Regions from separate parts of the Paraburkholderia sp. GAS333 genome, predicted to be linked through region 1. Evidence: predicted binding sites of a transcription regulator. Region 1 holds the regulator's gene; each other region holds the start of a gene.
What was found. The regulator LexA, encoded in region 1, represses DNA repair genes until DNA is damaged. The targets are predictions, from matches to a motif close to ACTGTATNNNNATACAGT.
Positions count from the first base shown of each region.

Region 2: the regulator LexA is predicted to act here: its motif matches at 2,727-2,744, upstream of ABH945_RS05310 (putative DNA modification/repair radical SAM protein).
Region 3: the regulator LexA is predicted to act here: its motif matches at 3,116-3,133, upstream of dinB (DNA polymerase IV).
Region 4: the regulator LexA is predicted to act here: its motif matches at 2,555-2,572, upstream of imuA (translesion DNA synthesis-associated protein ImuA).

Region 1 is NZ_JBNDKS010000001.1:1,689,325-1,694,224, forward strand. It holds gene cysT (sulfate ABC transporter permease subunit CysT) at 1-122, opposite strand, end outside; gene ABH945_RS07515 (sulfate ABC transporter substrate-binding protein) at 288-1,325, opposite strand; gene lexA (transcriptional repressor LexA) at 1,639-2,289, shown strand; gene ABH945_RS07525 (hypothetical protein) at 2,387-2,737, shown strand; gene ABH945_RS07530 (DUF2939 domain-containing protein) at 2,986-3,618, shown strand; gene ABH945_RS07535 (universal stress protein) at 3,798-4,265, opposite strand; gene nodI (nodulation factor ABC transporter ATP-binding protein NodI) at 4,541-4,900, shown strand, end outside.
Region 2 is NZ_JBNDKS010000001.1:1,177,158-1,182,057, reverse strand. It holds gene ldcA (muramoyltetrapeptide carboxypeptidase) at 1-245, opposite strand, end outside; gene tadA (tRNA adenosine(34) deaminase TadA) at 295-978, opposite strand; gene ABH945_RS05320 (DnaJ family domain-containing protein) at 1,014-1,415, opposite strand; gene ABH945_RS05315 (2'-5' RNA ligase family protein) at 1,994-2,596, opposite strand; gene ABH945_RS05310 (putative DNA modification/repair radical SAM protein) at 2,757-3,968, shown strand; gene ABH945_RS05305 (UdgX family uracil-DNA binding protein) at 3,978-4,900, shown strand, end outside.
Region 3 is NZ_JBNDKS010000005.1:144,096-148,995, reverse strand. It holds gene ABH945_RS25655 (heavy metal response regulator transcription factor) at 1-390, shown strand, start outside; gene ABH945_RS25650 (heavy metal sensor histidine kinase) at 387-1,844, shown strand; gene dinB (DNA polymerase IV) at 1,811-2,980, opposite strand; gene ABH945_RS25640 (carbonic anhydrase family protein) at 3,553-4,305, shown strand; gene ABH945_RS25635 (hypothetical protein) at 4,341-4,900, opposite strand, start outside.
Region 4 is NZ_JBNDKS010000004.1:195,925-200,824, reverse strand. It holds gene phaP (TIGR01841 family phasin) at 1-271, shown strand, start outside; gene ABH945_RS22915 (hypothetical protein) at 1,280-1,555, shown strand; gene ABH945_RS22910 (hypothetical protein) at 1,780-1,968, shown strand; gene imuA (translesion DNA synthesis-associated protein ImuA) at 2,586-3,293, shown strand; gene ABH945_RS22900 (Y-family DNA polymerase) at 3,223-4,692, shown strand; gene ABH945_RS22895 (error-prone DNA polymerase) at 4,699-4,900, shown strand, end outside.

The DNA.
Region 1 (4,900 bases):
GTTTTCAGGAAGGTCGCCGCAAGCGGAATCAGCACCACGAGGCTCAGATAAGCCACCGTGATGCCGAGAGTCAGGCCAAAGCCGGGCAACGCGCTCGGCTTCCGGAAGGTGAACGTCGTCATGCTGGATACTCTTTCAGGTTGATGCTTGTGTTTTCGAACACTGGCTTCGCTCGACGCTTGCGGCCACCGTACGCCGGTTAGCCAAAAGCGCGCCCACTGGGCGCGCTCGGAAGTGGCGCGTTGCCGCGCCGCTTTTTGCCTCTGCCTCGACAGGCATCGGCGGAATTACTGAGGCTGGTAGATCGAATCGAACACGCCGCCATCGGCAAAGTGCGTTTTCTGCGCATTGGTCCAGCCGCCGAACGAATCGTCCACCGTGTACAGCTTCAGCTTCGGAAACTTGGCGGTCAGCTCGGCCGGCACCTTGTTCGAACGAGGACGGTAGAAGTTCTTCGCCGCGATCTCCTGACCTTCCTCGCTATACAGGAAGTTCAGATAAGCCTCGGCGAGCTTGCGCGTGCCGTGCCTGTCGACCACCTTGTCCACCACTGCCACCGGCGGCTCGGCCAGAATACTGACCGACGGCACGACGATTTCAAACTTGTCCGGACCGAATTCCTTCAACGACAGGAACGCTTCGTTTTCCCACGCGATCAGCACGTCGCCGATACCGCGCTGCACGAAGCTGGTGGTCGCGCCACGCGCGCCCGAATCCAGCACGCCGGCATTCTTGTAGAGCTTGCCGACGAATTCCTTCGCCTTCTGGTCGTTGCCGCCCGGCTGATGTTCGGCATACGCCCATGCTGCGAGGTAGTTCCAGCGCGCGCCGCCCGAGGTCTTCGGATTCGGCGTGACGATCGACACACCCGGCTTGATCAGATCGTCCCAGTCCTTGATGTGCTTCGGGTTGCCCTTACGCACCAGGAACACGATGGTCGACGTGTACGGCGACGCGTTGTCCGGCAGGCGCTTCTGCCAGCCCTTGTCGACGATGCCCTTGTTGGCGAGCGCATCGATGTCATAAGCCAGCGCAAGCGTGACGACGTCGGCCTGCAGGCCGTCGAGCACCGAGCGAGCCTGCGCACCCGAGCCGCCGTGCGACTGCTTGAAGGTGATGGTCTCGCCGGTCTTCGCCTTCCATTCCTTGCCGAATGCCTGATTGACGTCCTGATACAGCTCGCGCGTCGGATCGTAGGAAACGTTCAGCAGCGTCGTGTCGGCATGCGCCTGCGTGATTCCGCCGACGACGCTCGCCGCGCCGAACGCAAGCGCCGCGATCAGTTGCTTCGTTTTACCCGCCAGTCCCGTGTTCCGATGGTTCATGCCAACTTTCTCCGCGTGTGGTCCGCTGAAAACAGCGTGTGATGTTGTTTTGCGTCGCGGTCACGTGCACATGAGCGCCAACTCGGAGGCCAGTCTATCGAAGGGCTTTCATCATTAAAAATAATGTTTATTCATTCTTTAATACGTAAAAGTGGTAACGACAGCGGGATAAGGCGTTGCGGCACGAAAACGGGTGTTTCAGCGTCCTATGTCGACGCTGGAGCGGCCCCGTTCGTGACGAACTTAAAGTAAAGCTTGAAATGCGCCGAATACTGTATAAAAATACAGCTACCTGTTCATACATACAGTGGCCATGACAAAACTCACCGCACGACAGCAGCAGGTTTTCGATCTGATCCGCCGGGCGATCGAACGCTCCGGTTTTCCGCCCACCCGCGCGGAAATCGCCGCCGAGCTGGGCTTCAGCTCAGCCAATTCGGCAGAAGAGCATCTGCGCGCGCTTGCTCGCAAGGGCGTGATCGAACTCGCGGCCGGCGCATCGCGCGGCATCCGCCTGTTGCCCGGTCCGGACGACGCACCGCATCAGTTCACCCTGCCGCATCCGAGCATCATGCAGCTGTCGCTGCCGCTCATCGGCCGCGTGGCTGCCGGTAGTCCGATCCTCGCGCAGGAACATATTTCGCAGCATTTCGCATGCGACCCGGCGCTGTTCTCGAGCAAGCCCGACTACCTGCTGAAGGTGCGCGGGCTGTCCATGCGCGACGCAGGCATCTTCGACGGCGACCTGCTTGCGGTGCAAAAGAAGAGCGAGGCCAAAGACGGCCAGATCATCATCGCGCGACTCGGCGACGACGTTACGGTCAAGCGCCTGAAGCGCCGACCGAACGGCCTCGAGCTGATCGCGGAAAACCCCGATTACGAAAACATCTTCGTCGAGACCGGCAGTGCGGAATTCGCGCTGGAAGGAATCGCCGTTGGGTTGATTCGTCCTGGCGAGTTCTAAGCGCCCGCGCTTAGTTCGTGCACGCGTCACCGTTGTTTCGCTTGCGCCGGTTCGCCTAACCAACGCTGCATCATTGCTGCATCGCCTGGAGAGACTCATGGAACGCCTTGCCCGCCTGCTGCCTTTTCGCCAGTTCGGTCGTCTGCGCCATCTGCGCAAGCTTGTGCCTTGCTCAAGTTCGTCATTTGAGGCGCCGGTGGCGAGCACTCCATCGCTGTTCGACTCATCGGAAAGCGCATCCAGCTTGCCCTCGTCGTTGCCGGCTTTTGCTCGCGTGTCGTTGAATTCAAGCCTGAATATGACGGAGCCTGCACGGCGCGCGCCGGTGCGTGTTTATCACGGGCCGTCGCGGCTCATCATGGTCGGCACGGTCGACGCGGTATGCCGGATGATCGATCACTGCATTGCAGAAGAAGCGAATGTTCATGGTGTGGTGTTCGAGGGGTAAGCGGAGCGCGTGCGGGTTTTCCGTGCGAACCGTGAACCAGCCTTGAGTTAGCAAGCGGCTTTGTAAGACGGCTGTCTTACGCAGTTATGCATGTGATTGCGCCACGCGATCACACCGCACATCGCACATAACCAGCCAATTGCTGCATGTGCTTTTCGGGGCTGCCACTCAGATATTTGCATAGAATGGGATTGTTCTTGCGGGGCAGTGGTCCACATTGACATCCAACCTGATCGGAGTTCCATTCGATGACAGTTCCCACACGCATGAAGGGCAGCGAGGGTAGCGCAACCCGCCCGCTGATCATCACGTTGATCGTGATCGTGGTGATCGCCGCGCTGGGATTCGCCTACGCATCACCGTATATCGCGCTGAGAAACCTCAAACGTGCAGCCGATGCGCGTGACGCGCAAACCGTCAATCAATACGTCGATTTTCCCGCTCTACGCGACAGCCTGAAGCAGCAGATAACGGGCATGCTGACACGTCGGCTGGACGCCGATGCCGACAGCAAAATGGCCACCATCGGCGCAATGATCGGCGTCACGTTGATCGGACCGCTGGTGGATTCCTATGCGACACCGGACGGCGTCGCGGCATTGCTGAATGGCATGCCGCCGCGTGGCAATCCGGGCGAGCGGCCACCCGCGCCGCCTGATGCCAGCAATGCACCCGCAGCAGATGCGGCAACCTCCGCTCCGACTGGAGACACAGCCAGCGCTACGCAACCGCCAGCGCGGGAGACTACGGCAGGTTATCGCGGCATCAACGAGTTTGTCGTGACTTACCGACGTGGCGAAGGTGACGCAAATTATTCGGCAATTTTTCAGCGCGAAGGTTTGTTCACCTGGAAGCTCACGGCGATCAATCTGAACGAGTGATCCGCTGGCCTGAAACTCACGCCAGCCTCCGTTTTATTGTCAGGGACGTGCGCGGTTAGCGCATGTCGACGCCATCAACCGCGTCGACATGCTTCAACGTTGCACGGAACATCGCAGCCGCATCAGACGGTTTCGCCTTTTATCAAAGCGAAACCGTCACGCCGCCCCTTTCCCAGACATCAAGCCGCAGCGGCTTGCTGCTGCTCCTGCGCGGACGAGCAGGCCACCAGAATGCTGCACGAAACCCGGTCGAGCAGCGGCGTATTACCTGCGCCCATCCACCATCTGGACAAGCCCGTCCGGCAGCGGTGCCCCACCACCACAAGGTCGACATTCAACTCATTGGCGAGATTCGCGATTTCGTCAATGGGATGGCCGAACGCGAAATGCCCCTGCGCGCTGACGCCGCGCTCCGTGAGCCAGTTCACCCCTTCCTGAAGAATATCGCGAGCGGTCTTTTCGAAACTGCCGCAGGCCACGTCGGTGAGCAGGCCGGCGCTCTGCGCAATGCTCGATCGCATATCCACGACCGACAGCAAATGCGTTTCCGCCTTCAGATCCAACGCCAGATCGGCGCCGCAGCGCAGTGCCTTGCGGCCTTCTCGCGAGCCGTCGTAGCACAACAGGATTTTCTGGTAGCTCGCCATGATTTTCTCCCCTCGCGCGGAACGCACGGTGTGAATGAATCATGGTGCGCCGCAATTCAGGTTGCAAGGGATGGAAAACGCTAACTAGCGGTCAATTCCGCCTAAAGGTCTGCGGGAGGCAGGTTGGCGCACCATCACGGGGATTCGCGGCGCAATTGCGGCACCGCAATCCGCAGTATCAGACCCATTGTCTACGCCGAACTTCCGTCCGCCGATGCCCTAGAATAAGCGGCTTCCCCGGCCATTCGCGTTCTTCCCGGAGCATCGACCGATTTATGTCTGAAGCCGCCATCGAGTTTCACCAGGTCAAGAAAAGCTACGGCGAAAAAACCGTCGTCGACGGTCTGTCGTTCCACGTCAACGCGGGCGAATGTTTCGGCCTGCTCGGCCCCAACGGTGCGGGCAAGACCACCACGTTGCGCATGCTGCTCGGCATCGCGTCACCCGACTCGGGCGCGATCCATCTGTGCGGCGAGCCGATTCCCGGCCGCGCGCGAGTGGCGCGGGCGCGCGTCGGCGTGGTGCCGCAGTTCGACAATCTCGACCCCGATTTCACGGTGCGTGAGAACCTGCTGGTGTTCGGCCGCTACTTCGGCCTGAGCGCCGCGCAATGCCGCGCGGTCGTACCGTCGCTA
Region 2 (4,900 bases), 510 kb from region 1:
CCGTAACCACCGCGGACGGCCAGCACCACATCGGGCAATTGCCGCGACGGATCGGCGAGCCGGTTCAGATCGGCCGCGCGTTCGCCGTCAGTGCCCGCGAATCGCTGATACCGACGCTTTGCCGCCTCCTCGCCGCCGACGCGGTGCCCCAGCGCGTGCAGACGATGCAAAGCGCGATGCAGCACCTCAGGATCATGCGGATATCCGGACGGCGCGATCAATTCGATGGTGCGATGAACGGTCATTGGCAAGACCTGTTGGATGTTGTCGTTTTACGGCGGGTTCAAAGCCGCTCTACAGCGCTTCGGCCGACGGAAGATCGCCGGCAGTTTCAGCGGCACGCGCCGCCGCGCGCGCTTCACGACTTGCGCGTCGACGCTCCGCAAAAAACGATTTGAGCGCCGCCCCACATTCGGCTTCGAGCACTCCGCCGCTCACCGTGGTGTGATGATTCAGTTGCGGATTTGCAAATGCATCGACGACGCTGCCGCATGCCCCCGTTTTCGGATCGCGAGCGCCAAACACGACGCGAGCGATTCGCGCGTGCATGATCGCGCCCGCACACATCAGGCAGGGCTCGAGCGTCACATAGAGTTCGCAGCCTGGCAGCCGGTAGTTTTCGACGGCCTGCGCGGCCGCACGCAACGCAATCATCTCTGCATGCGCCGACGGATCGTGCGCCCCGATCGGATGATTGAAACCTTTGGCGATGACTTCGTCACCACGAACGAGCACCGCGCCGACCGGCACTTCGCCCGCTGCGCGTGCCTCTTCGGCGGCGGCCTGAGCAAGTGCCATAAACCGGCGATCACGTTCGGACACGGCAGGAGACTCTGAGGGATCGGTAGATATTGTCGATCCACTGACCTCTCGCACAGCAGGCGGGCACGAATCGTTCACCGACGTTTTAGAGAGTTCTGCGCCGGCCTCATTGGGAGAAACAGACATATTCAATGCTTCGCCCCCCTCGACAGACATCGAACCAGACAGCACTGAGCAGCTAGCCGATTCATTCACCGCGAAACCACGTCTGCCGTGTCGAGTTTGCCAACCCGCTCCGATTGCCGCTCAGCGATGCGTCGGCAGTATTCGCGCGGCAAAACCAGCGGACCGCCGCGCAACGATTCGAGCGCCATATCGAGCGCCAGCATGCGAGCCCGGATGCGGCAAAGCGTGGCGCTGCCGCTGTCGGCATTCAACTCCGTTTGCAGATCACGCAACGCGCGTAACTGCTCAACTGCGGGCGGCAGGAAGCCCGCATTCTTCAAAATCCGGTTAGCGATACGCACCTCTTCCGGGACCAGCGCATCATCGTCCTGGGGTCGCGGCGCGGCCGTACCCGGCACGTCTTCGAACTCGCCGCGCGCGGCTGCGGCGGCAATACGCTGTTCGACAAGCGCATCAAGCAATTTCATCTGAAATCCACTACGTTGCGGCCCAAGCATTCTATCAGGGAGCGCCTAGCCGCTCCGCGTGTCTGACAGACAAAACACACCGGTTTTCAGATACTGCGTATTTGTGATACGCATAGACGTAAATTAGAGTTGAAACCCTGCTGCTGCGCCGTTTATGCACAACGAACTCGCGATAAATCTTCCATCAACCGGTACGACAAGCGTCCTGCTTTTTGTTCTTCGAGGCCACTTACCTGATGCAATCCAGAATGATTGATTCATCATCCTGCACCACTTCAGCGGCACCCGACTCGAACAGCCTCTCGCAGTTCGCCGCGCGCCGCCCGCATACTGTGTCCATAAGCAAGCTCATACTTGGGAAACGCTTGCGCACAACTTTAGCGACCATCGCCATGATGATGACGCTGTCAGGCTGCGGCGTATTCTGCGGCGGCGCGGGTGGAAGCGGTGGTGGCTTCGCTGGCGGCTGCGGAACCGGCGTACGGTTTTAATGCACACGCTTCAGCTTTGCACGGCTTAGTGGCGCGGAAGTAGCTGCACAACCACTTTCTCCCGCCCCTTTGCAACTGACGCAGTCGTTACGACACGCCGCCCACCAGAGACCACCGCGCCAATGCAACATGTCGGGTACGTCCTAACAAACTATGTATCAATGCAAACTCCCGCACATTCCAGCACGCGGGCTCAACGGGACGTTTGTCCGCCGGCGGTATGCCATAAGCCAGCGTAACGTGCGGCTCATAACTCTTGCTGGCAATCGGATGCCCCCAGAAGTCGACGCTGTTTAACGCTTGCTCTAGCGCGTCATGCAGCGCATGAAGGCCAACGACGCCCTCGCCTCCAGTCAACACCATGGGCCCCGGACGCGGCCTCTTTCCAAAATTCGCAACCGCGTCGAATTCGACGGTAAATGGCGCCATGCCGATCGACTCCGCTGCACGCTTTGCCGCGTCGACTTTCTCTTGCGGCAACCCTCCCGCAAAATTTCCCAGATGAGTCAGCGTTGCGTGCAAACGTCCAGCTGCTAGCGGCTTGCTGCGGACGCGCGCCTCCCCGCAAAGCTGGTGCGCGAGCTTCGCAATGCCGGCCGCTGTTCTTGTGTCGGGGAAAACGGCGAAAAACAGGCCATCTGTTGGCGTTGGCGGCGCCTCTAGCCCAGGCAACCAGAATTGTTCAGGCATGTCGCTCCTGACATGGAAAAGCCCGCATCTGCATGTAAATGAACCCCCGGTTTGTCGCGAGCGCGGCCGCGCCCCGATCGTTTCAGCCACTTCAGAAACCGCTTGCACCTTTGCTCTGCCCACGTACAATACTGTACATCCATACAGTATTGGCGGCAACATGGAATTGCTCAAAAAGCTCGAAGTATTGGCGGACGCGGCGAAGTACGACGCGTCGTGTGCCAGCAGTGGCGCTCCCAAGCGCGGCTCTCGAGGCACAGAAGGGCTCGGCGCAAGCACGGGTGCGGGCATTTGCCATAGCTTTACGCCCGATGGGCGCTGCGTGTCCCTCCTGAAAATACTGCTAACCAATTTTTGTCTTTACGATTGTCAATACTGCGTCAATCGGCGCTCGAGCAACGTGCCCCGCGCGCGCTTCACGCCGGAGGAAGTGGTCGATCTCACACTAGATTTCTATCGGCGCAATTACATCGACGGCCTGTTTCTGAGTTCCGGAATCATTCAGTCATCGAACTACACGATGGAGCAGCTTGTACGCGTTGCGCAGTCGCTGCGTGAGGAGCACCAGTTTCGCGGCTACCTTCATCTGAAAACGATTCCCGACGCCGACCCGCAACTGATCGCCCTGGCGGGGCGTTACGCCGATCGTTTGAGCGTGAATATCGAGTTACCTACTGACAGCAGTCTTGCTCGCCTCGCCCCGGAAAAGGACGTGCGCACCATCAAGCTGGCAATGGGTTCGATCCGTCTCGCGCAGGAAGAAGCGCAGAGCGACGCGAAGGCGCCAAAGTTCACTCCGGCGGGACAAAGCACGCAAATGATCGTCGGCGCAGATCAAACCAGCGACAGCACGATCCTGCAAACAGCCGAAACGCTCTATGGCGCTTATAAGCTGAAGCGCGTGTATTACTCGGGATTCAGCCCGATTCCCGACAGCCCTTCTGCGTTGCCCGCGCAGGCGCCGCCGCTGTTGCGTGAACATCGGCTGTATCAGGCCGACTTTCTGATCCGCGGCTACGGTTTCAGCGTCGAGGAACTGTTTGAAAAGCCGGGCAATCTTTCGCTTGAGATAGATCCCAAGCTCGCGTGGGCGCTGGCGCATCGCGAGGCGTTTCCGGTTGATCTCAATCGCGCACCGATGCGAATGATCGCGCGCGTGCCGGGCATCGGCATGCGCAACGCGAAGCGGCTGGTCGAATTGCGGCGAACGCGTCGTGTGCGCTATGACGACCTCGTTCGGCTGCGTTGTCCGCTGGAGAAAATCAAACCGTTTGTCGTCACGCAAGACTACCGGGCGGCCAGTCATGACGCGTCGTCGGCTCATTTGCGCCGTGTGCTGACGCCGCCGCCGGTACAACTGGCGCTGTTGTAAAGCATCGCAATGCGTTCCATCGTTATTGACGACGATTTCACCGCGTGGCGAGCCGCGTCACTCAAAGCGTTAGCCGAAGGCCTCGCGCCGGAATCGATTGAATGGCGCGTCGAACAACCGCCAGAGTTACGGCAAGGTCAAACATTGTTCGACTATGGGGAATCGTCGGAAAACGACATGATCACGCCCGCAACAGTGGCCGTGCTTGTATCAAAAGAACTGGGCGCGCTGATTCACGACTGCGCACTTCACTGCGAGCCACAGCGTTGGGCTTTTTTATACAAAGTACTGTGGCGCTGGCAGCAAGGAGATCGCTCGGTAGCGTCGCCGGCTGACGAAGACGGCGCGCAGCTTTATCGCATGGCCAAAAGCGTGCGACGCGCCAAGCACGACATGATTGCGTACGTCCGGTTTCGCCAGCAGGCGCAAGCGTCACGGCCACCCGAGTACATCGCGTGGTACGAACCGGAGCACGACGTCCTTGCGTGGGCGGCCGAGCATTTCGCCCAGCGCATGGGGCGCTCGTCGTGGATTATCACGACGCCAAGAGGCGCGGCGTTCTGGGACGGTCAGCAGTTGCATCTCGAACGCCGTCACGCGTTGCCCGGCGAACATCGCGTCGACACCGAGGACGAAGCCGAAGCGCTTTGGCTCGCCTATTACCGCAGCACGTTCAACCCGGCCCGCCTCAACGAGACCGCGCTCGAACAGCACATGCCGGTACGTTTCTGGAAAGGCTTACCGGAAGGCCACCTGATCCCCGCCATGATCAGCGAAGCGAAAAGCGGCGCGCGCCGTTTAGCGCAAGCAAGCGGCGTCGGTGAGCTCGGTGGCAAGTCGATTCCGGTTGAGGCTGAAGTCGCTCAACCAGTTCGCGAAAGCCCATCATCGCTTGATGCGTGCCGACGTTGCGACCTGTGGCGCAACGCGAC
Region 3 (4,900 bases), on a different contig from region 1:
AAGCCCTTCTCCTTCCTCGAACTGGTCGAACGGCTGCATGCGCTTGCGCGTCGCACGCGTTCGCAGGAATCGACGCTGATTTCGGTCGGCGATCTGTTCGTCGATCTGATTGGCCGCCGTGCGACGCGCGACGGCGTACGCCTCGATCTGACCGCCAAGGAGTTTCAGTTGCTGAGCGTGCTGGCGCGCCGGCAAGGCGACATCCTGTCGAAGACGGCCATTACCGAACTCGTGTGGGACGTCAATTTCGACAGCCATACCAACGTGGTCGAGACCGCCATCAAGCGATTGCGCGCGAAACTCGACGGCCCGTTCCCGTCGAAACTGCTGCACACCGTGCGCGGCATGGGCTACGTGCTCGAAGTACGCGAGGAGGCGGAGCAATCATGAACCGGTCGATCGCCCGCCGCCTTGCGTTGATGTTCGCGTTTGTCGCGCTATTCGTGTTCACGCTGGTGGGCACCGGCCTGTTCCTCGTGTTGCGCACGCAACTCGAACATCATTTGCGCGAATCGCTCGACGACCGCACGCAGATCGCGCGAATCATCGTGTTTCACGCAGTCACGCCGGAAAAGTGGCGTATGGTCCGCGAAAAACTCACCGACATGACGCCGCACGACAGCAGCACGGTGTATGCGGCGACCAGCACGGACCCCGGCTTCCACTACGGCCAGCCGGTGGTCGGCACGGTCGTGCGTAGCTGGCCCGGCGGCTATCAGCGCGTGACACCCGCCGACGGCGGCCCCGACATGCTGATCGCCACGATGACGATACCGGCCAGCGCCGCGCGTCCCACAGTCCAGTTGCAGGTGGGCGTCAGCTATTCGCCCAATGTGCGGACCATGCGCGTGTTCGGCTCGGCGCTCGCCGCGCTGTCGGCGCTCGGCAGTCTCGCCGTGCTGCTGCTCAGCTACTCGGTCACGCGAATCGGCCTCGAACCGCTGACACGTTTGACGCGCGATGCGTCGGCGGTGAGTCCGAACAATCGCTCGCAGCGTCTGAACACCGCGTCGTTGCCGCTCGAACTGAACGACCTCGCCAATTCGTTCAATGGTGCGCTCGAACGGCTGGACGGCGCGTATGGCCGGCTCGAATCGTTTAACGCCGATGTCGCGCATGAGTTGCGCACGCCGGTGACGATCCTGATCGGTCAGACCGAGGTTGCGTTGACGCGCAGCAATCGCACGGTCGACGATCTGCGTCATACGCTGCAATCGAATCTCGAAGAGTTCGAGCGAATGCGCGCGATCATCAACGACATGCTGTTCCTCGCGCGCGCCGATCAGGGCGAACGGGCGACGGGCCTGATCGACGTGTCGCTGGCCGCCGAGGTCGCGCATACGCTGGAGTTTCTGGAGATACCGCTCGAAGAAGCACGCGTGCACGCCACGCTGCGCGGCGACGCGATGACGCGGGTCAACCGTTCGCTATTCGGCCGCGCGTGCACGAATCTGCTGATGAACGCGATCCAGCATTGCGAGCCAGGTGTGGCGATCAGCGTGACGATCGTGCGCGAGGACGAGCGCGTGCGCGTCGAGGTCGCCAATCCAGGCAAGCCGATTCCGCCGGACATTCTCGAACATCTGTTCGACCGTTTTTATCGCGCCGAAGTCTCGCGCACGAATAGCCGTGAAAATCACGGGCTGGGTCTCGCGATCGTGAAGGCGATTGCGGAGATGCATCGCGGCACGGTGTCGGCGCATAGCGCACACGGGATCAATACGTTTGCGTTTTCGGTTGCGGCGTCGCAGGTGGAAAGCGAGTTGCACGCGGCACGCCCGGACGCTGGTGGGACGGCTCAAGCGGCGGGTTATTCGTCGCTGGCAAAAGGCAAGTCGGCCTGAACCGGCAGGCGCGGTTTGGGCGTGACCGCGCTGGCCGGCGTCAACGCGCTCACGCGCACGCCAAGCAGCCGCAGCTTGCGGTTCAACTCCACTCTGCGTAGACACTCAGTTGCCGCGCGCCGGATTTCGGCGGCGTCGGCGGTAGGCTCGTCCAGCGTCAGGTCGCGCGTGACGGTGCGGAAATCGTCATAACGCAGTTTGATGCCCACCGTGCGGCCCACATATCCTTTCCGCACCAGATCTTCGGCGACCCGCACGCATAGCCCGGTGAACGAACTGGACAACGCCGGGCGATCATGACGCGGATGCAGATCTCGTTCGAAGGTGGTTTCGCGGCTCATCGATTTCGGTTCCGACGACACGACGACCTCACGGTCATCCTCGCCGTGCGCTATTCGCGCCAGCCATGCAGCGTAGGTTCGTCCAAAGTTTTCCTGTAACAGCCCGAGGTCGGCTGAGGCCAGGTCACCTACCGTCACAATGCCGAGGCCGGCCAGACGCTCGCTGGCGCGCGGCCCAATGCCGTTGATCTTTTTTGCCGCTAACGGCCAGATGCGTGACTCGAGGTCCGACATCGAGAGGATGGTCAGCCCGTCGGGTTTGTCCAGCTCGGAGCCGATCTTTGCAAGCAGTTTGTTCGGCGCAATTGCGATGGAGCAGGTCAGGCCGGTTGCCTCCCGAACCGCGTTCTTGATACGAGCGCCGAGCACATGCGATTCACCCTCCGCCAGAGTGAGGTCGACGAAAATCTCGTCGATTCCGCGGTCCTCGATCTGGTCTGTGAATGTCCGCACTGCGTCCTTGAACAGGCGCGAGTAACGTCGATACGAGTCGAAATCGGTGGGTAGAAGGACCGCATCGGGCGCGAGTTGCGCGGCCTTCATCATGCCCATCGCCGAAAACACGCCGAACGCTCGCGCCTCATACGTCGATGTCGTCACGACACCTCGCCCCGCGTAATCGCGGAGTTTGGCGAAGCGGCGCGTGCCATCGGACAGGAGCTCGGGTGCGGCATTGCGGCCGCCGCCAATGACAACGGGTTGGCCACGCAACTCGGGATAGCGGAGCAGTTCTACAGACGCATAGAAAGCATCCATGTCGACATGCGCGATGCGACGTAGGGGCTGACTGCTCACGACGACTGTACCGCCACACTGCACAACATATTGACCAATGTCCGTACGTAACGTTGCTTGGGGGTTTTGGGTGTGTTGCTGGACACAACAGGGGTTTGACGCATATCGCCGTGGGACGCAATCGGAATCTGGTGGACTGTGTATTTATACAGTATTTTACTGGTATTCAGGAGATCGCGCGTGATTCGCCAGCATCGGAAGAGAATGGCCGAAGCGCATCTTCTCGAGGTAGTTCAGGAGGCGCATCTCCCGCACACCCATAGACTTCCATGCCGCTCACAAACCGCCGCTCTCTAAGATGAATAGAGACGCGTAATGCTGGCCGCTTTTCGTCGACACTCCTTCACTACACAGCGCTTTCAGCGAGCATGAAGCGCAACATTCGTTGCAGGTTCTCCGCGCTGGTTTTTGCCGCAGGAAATCTGAGCGCTTCAGAGTCAACCCAGATAAAGCAACCCAAGATAGACCGTGCAGCGCAACTCATTGCAGTACGTTTGAAATGCGCTTGGAAATATGGAAAAACGCCCTAGACTTGACTTTGCGCCTACCCGTCCACGTTTATCGGAGTCCATATGAATCGCGGTCAATGCCGTTGTCTGAATTGCGAAGAACCTGATCGTCGTCAAATGTTAAAAGTGGGATTCGGCATGGCGACGGCAGCAACGCTTGGCACACTCGGGTTGGCTTTTCCGCGCATGTCCCACGCCGCTGCGCTCACGCAAAAAGAGCGCGACAGCATGACGCCGGATCAAATCATTGCAGCAATGAAGCGCGGCAACGAGCGGTTTGTGTCAGGCACAGCGCAACGACATGACTACCTCGCGCAAAAGCGCGCAAGCGCCAGCGGACAGTTTCCGTCATCGGTCATTCTCAGTTGTATCGATTCGCGCTCGCCTGCCGAACTCATTCTCGATTCGGGTATTGGCGAGACCTTCAATGCGCGTATTGCCGGCAATATTGCCAATGACGATCTGGCCGGAAGCCTGGAATTCGCCTGTGCCGCAGCGGGCGCGAAAGTCGTGCTCGTGATGGGCCATACCAGTTGCGGTGCGATCAAGGGCGCCATTGACAATGTCAAGCTCGGCAATCTGACCGGACTTCTCGCAAAGATAAAGCCGGCGATAGACGCGACGAAATACGACGGCGACAGAAGCGGCAGCAATATCGAATTCGTGGATCAGGTCGCGCGATCCAATGTACTGAACACGATCGGCGATCTGCGCAAAAGCAGCGACATTCTCGCGTCGATGGAAAAAGACGGGAAGATAAAGATGGTGGGATCGATGTATCACCTCAATACTGGCAAAGTCGAATTTCTCAGTTGAGTTTTGCTTGAGAGAGGCGACCCGCCCAGATCCATTCAAAACCGGTAGCTCAGCCCAATCTGCACCGCAGGATAAAGCTTGTAGCGCGAAAGCTTGTTGCTGATGCTCTGCTCTTCCTGATCGATGTTCGCCTGTGACGTCAGCATCGAATAAATGGCCGGCACGTTATATGTCGTGCGCGGACGGCCATAGGCGACGCCCAGATCGAACGTCAGCCCGAAGCCCTTCGAAGCAGGTTTGTGACCATAGCCGATGCCGAGGTACGGCATCACGCGCGGCAGCGTGGCGGTCGCGGATGGCGCGGGTCCCACGGCCGGCACGAAGTCGTCGCCGATCTTGAACTCGCCTTGCGCGTTTGGCTGTGCCTGCGCGCTCAGGCGGTTGTCGTTGATCAACGCGCCCGCCGTCACGCGAAATCCGCTCGACGCAAACGGGAACAGGTCGAGATAGGCACCGCCTTGCAGCAGTTTGAGATGGCCGTCGTAGCGGTTACCGTCGACATCGAATGAATGCGACAGGGCGAAGCCTTCGATTTCCGCATGCACGCCGCTCCATGCATTCAGGGACAGCGCCCCGCCGACACCGGCACCGAGCG
Region 4 (4,900 bases), on a different contig from region 1:
GACGCTTGCCGAAAATCACGCGCTTGCAGTGAAGGCCATGTCCTCGAGGCCCGACGAGTTATTGGCGCTCTCCGCCAGTCTTGGTAAGCCCACTGCGGAAAAATGTCTGGCATATGGTCGGCACGTACAGGAAATCCTCGCTGATGTTCAGGGCGGACTCACTTCAGCCAGTCAATCACAGACTCAGCGCTATCAGAAAGACGCCCGAGGATTCGTCGCAGACCTCACGAAAGCCGCTTCCTCCGCCGCGGACATAGTTGTAACTGAGTGACAGTCTGCGCCGGCAATAACATGTTCGTTGAAGCGTTGAAGGACTACCCGTTTACGACTGTTTCGGCGACTTCACGAAGGCACGCTGGTTCGCCAGAATGCTTAATAAAAAATAGTGCGTCAGGTCAATTGGCGGTCGCGACTTAACAGGCTCCCGCAGACTTTTGGAACATTGGGGTGCCGGCCATTGGCATTCCCGCTGATGTGGTCTACGAGTATCGCTTCGGACGTGCGACACACTTCAGTCTATTTACCATCGGACGGTCTTGTCGGTTGGCAGGGGTGCGCTGGTATCGACTCTGAATATCAGCGGAATATCGCAGTCGAGAATGTCAGTCACTGGAGTATGCTTCGCAGGTCCGACATACTTCACGTCGTTTCGCACTTGCTGGCCGAACCTCAGCACGGCGCGCTTCGCAGTTTCGTTGACAGATGCGTCGCGACGGTTCTGTAGTTCGAAGGCTGCCCCCACCTTCGCCAACTCAGGACCGTCCCGCGATAGAGGAAATAGAAAAATGAAGGCGGCCCGCAAACCTGCAGCTGAAAGACAAATCCGTATTGAAAGCGCTTTTGAGGTAGAACTCGCTGTCGGCGCCTCGCATGTCGAGAGCATGCTGCACGTTGCATCCCGTACAGCATGCATCGAAGACCTGGTGCAGAGCTTTGTACTGCGACACGGAAGTATTGACCTGCACCGATTTCTAGTGGCGCTTGCGGACAGGCTGGACGCGCGTGGAAATAGTATTGGTGCGTTGGCGGTCCGAGAGTCCGCGACATACGGGGCGGTGCCGATAGCAACTCACCTACGCGTGTAAACCCGTCACTTCGACAAGCAGAATCTATCGATTCTGCTTTTGTCGTTCTGCGCCTAGCTATCACGCGGGATTTTCAGATGAGGCGAATATTCAAGTAAGCCGCTCGGTAATTAGTGAGGCATGCGAATTGCGGTCCTCATGATAGCGGGTTCACACCTTCCGGTGCCAACGACCGCTATGCTGAGGAGACAGCCATGCGAAATTCAACAAAGGGATTTTTGATTGCAGCCTTATGTATCGGTATTTCTGGCACTGCATACGCGCAGAGCGCAGGCGGTGGTGCCGGGGGCGGTCAGGGCGGGACAGGTATGAGCAAGCCGAATGCTAGCGGTTCAACCAATACGGTTTCCGGCGCATCCGGAGCAGATACTATGGCGCCGGGCGCAACCACTTCGCACAAGAAGATGCAGAAAAAGTCGAACGCCGCCATGCCGGCATCTGCGACTAACCCCGCCTCAGGCGGCAGCTGAAAGCGTTATGCGCTTGACTGACTTTCTACCGGTAGTCGGGGATGCACAGATAGATAAAGCCTTCACGCGGAAGTTCTGAAGCCGCGTCCCGGCTTATGTATTCGCTTGCGAACCCGATGCATCGGGTTCGCAAGCGCGTTCAATTCGGGCCGGTAGCAGAGCGACGGCTGTCGGTGTGAACACTGCCTAACTTGAAGTTCCGCGTACAGTGCCGGGAGGCCGATGTGACTACCGCTTATGTAGTAAAAACGGGTGAACATTTTCTATGTAGCGCTGAGGACGGTGACATCGGCCTCGCACCTGACATCAAAGAAGCCAAGTCCTTCGCCTCTCGAGAGGAAGCAGAAGAAGCGGCGGACACGCATGCTGACCCCGGATACGAAATCCTGACTATCAGTATATCGGTTCGCTAATTCAAAAATGGTTCGTCTTTTTTGGACAGGCCGGATGGGCAGCGAGATATGCATCCTCGCGATGCGCAAGGCTGAAGCGATGATGCCCGTCAGCCCGACAGCAGCTTCTACTCAGTTCACATTTTTTCCGTAGTCTGATGAAAACTGCGGGTTTCACATTTAGCTAGCGTTTGACGCTACGTTCAATTCTGTGGGACGTCGAGTCAACACGCCGACTGTCAACTCCGACCATCTTCAGTGTCGCGTCAATCATATTCAGCTCCTGACCAAAGTCGAGCGGCCACTCTTCACCGTCGCACCTGACGGTCATACCGTTGTGCATCGATATAACGGAGCGTGCCTTGTACAAAGCATCGACAAGCTTAGTTTTGCTCCTTTAAATGACGCAGGTCACATGTTCCGTCCGGTCGAATGCCTAACTTCTCGCCCGGCTCCGAATTTCCGCCCGCGACGAACGGGTGCGCATGACACTGTTGGCGATTAACCGCCGCTTTTGACTGCCCTCCATATCCAGCAGGGGCTTCAGCGATAGCTGGGTCAAAGGTTAAAAAGTGTCAGTTCGCTATCGTGGATTTGCGTGTACGATACTGTATAAATATACAGTACATTGATGCCATATGACTAGCGCAGCCGCCACCGCCGAAGAGATACATCCGTCCTTGTGGCGGGCGTCCCAGCTCGCGCGCGGCCGCGGCCGGGTCGTCGAAACAGGCTACCCAGCGCTATCCGCGGAGCTTCCCGGCGGAGGCTGGCCCGTCGGCGCGCTTGTCGATTTGCTGGTCCAGCAAGCCGGCGTGGGAGAGCTAAGACTTTTGCGTCCCGCGCTAAGCGCGACTGCGAATCGGCCTGTTGCTTTCGTACAGCCGCCCCACACGCCAAGCGGACTCGGATTGAACTACATCGGACTTCCCATCGAGCAGGTCCTGCGGGTCAAAGCGCAGAAGACAGCCGATGCACTCTGGTCGGCCGAGCAGATTCTGCGCGCAGGTAGCTGCGGCGCACTCATTTTCTGGACGCAGTACGCGCAAGCCTCATCGCTTCGCCGGCTGCATCTGGCGGCGCAATCATCCGAGACCCTGTTTGTGATGGTCAGACCACTGGCCGCCGCGCAGGATTCATCGCCCGCGCTATTGCGGCTTGCTTTGAGACCATCAGCCGACGGTCTGACCGTCGACATTGTGAAACGACGAGGGCCCTCTCGCGCAGAGCCTCTGTCGATTCCCCTTCAGCCAACTCCTGTTCTGCTTTCCCAACATGCGCGTCTTTCTCGCCGTCCACTTGCCGAAGTTGCCGCTCGAGGTCTTCCGACCGAAGTGGTCACCTGAGCCGCCACATGGGAGTGCCGTGCTCGAGAAAGACAAGGTTGTCATCGCCGACAACGCGGCTCGCGCTGCAGGTGTGCGTCTCGGCATGAAGCGCGGCGGTGTGTTGACGCTATCGCCAGAAACCGAGATGCACGAACGCGACGCGGGCAAGGAGGACGCAGCGCAACGGGAAGTCGGAGTTGCACTGATGCGCTTTTCGCCCGAGGTTACCTTGCTCGCTGAAGCGACCGTCGTGGTCGAAGTCGGCGCCAGCTTGCGGCTCTTTGGCGGGCTGCTTGCGCTGTGTCGCGAAGCGAAGGCTGTACTCAGGACACTCGGGCTAACTGCCCGCATTAGCGCCGCGCCCACCGGTCAGGGCGGATGGCTGCTTGCCAAGTTTGGCAATCGTCGCGTGCTCAAACTGGCATCGCTCGAGCAACGCCTGTCCTTCCTCCCAATGATGGCGGTTCCCGAAGTGCGGCCGTTCGGCGAGTGGTTCTCAGGGCTCGGCTGCGAGACTGTCGCCGACATAAGGCGCCTGCCTCGTGCCGGTTTGCAGAAACGATGTGGTGAACATCTGCTCGACTCGCTGGACCGCGCGTTCGGAATCGCGCCCGAACTGTTCGAATGGCTCGAATTGCCACCCAATTTTTCCGTGCGCATCGAGTTGCCAGACCGCCTCGAGCATGCGGACGGTGCCGTGTTTGCAGCACATCGGCTCATCGTGCAACTGTGTGGTTGGCTGTGCGCCAAGCAACTGGCGGTCACCGGCATCAAGCTCCTCCTCGAACATGAGCGTGGCCGCGACGCCATCGCGCCGACGGCTATCGACATCGCATTGGGCGAGCCTACGTGGAAAGAGGAGCATCTTGTCAGGTTGCTCAAAGAGCGGCTCCACCGCGTTGAGCTTACTGCACCCGTCATCGCATTGCGGCTCGACGCATCCCGGGTGGAGTCCGCGGCGCCTGCTTCAGACACCCTCTTCCCTGAGCCCGGTGGCTCCAAGGAAGACCACGCACGGCTTCTTGAGTTGCTCGTCGCGCGGCTTGGCGAAGAGAATGTTCTTCGGTCCGCACCGAGTGCCGACCATCGGCCCGAGATTGCGAACCGCTGGATTCCAGTAGCTCAAAAGTCAAAGCAGGACGCACTTCCGCTGGGGCTTCCACGGCCGACATGGATGCTGGACAACCCGGTGAGGTTGTTGATGCGTCAGCATCGCCCTTTCTATGGTTCTCCGTTGCGGATGGTCTCGCCTGGTGAGCGTATCGAAGCCGGCTGGTTTGACGGTGAACTGGTGACGCGCGACTATTTCGTTGCGCAGGCGGACGACCAGAGCTGCTACTGGATATACCGCGAGCGCGTCAGCAGTCGCGACGCCGAGGAAGAGCAGCGCTGGTTCCTGCACGGACTGTTCGGCTGATGCGTCATGGATACTACATTCAATGTCCTGCCGGCGTATGCCGAGCTTTTCTGCCTCTCGAATTTCAGCTTCCTGCATGGCGCATCCCATGCCGAGGAGCTGTCTGAACGCGCCGCACAGCTGGGCTATTCGGCGCTCGCGGTGACCGACGAATGCTCGCTCGCGGGGGTTGTCCGGGCGCATGTCGCAGCGAAAAAGGTTGGACTGC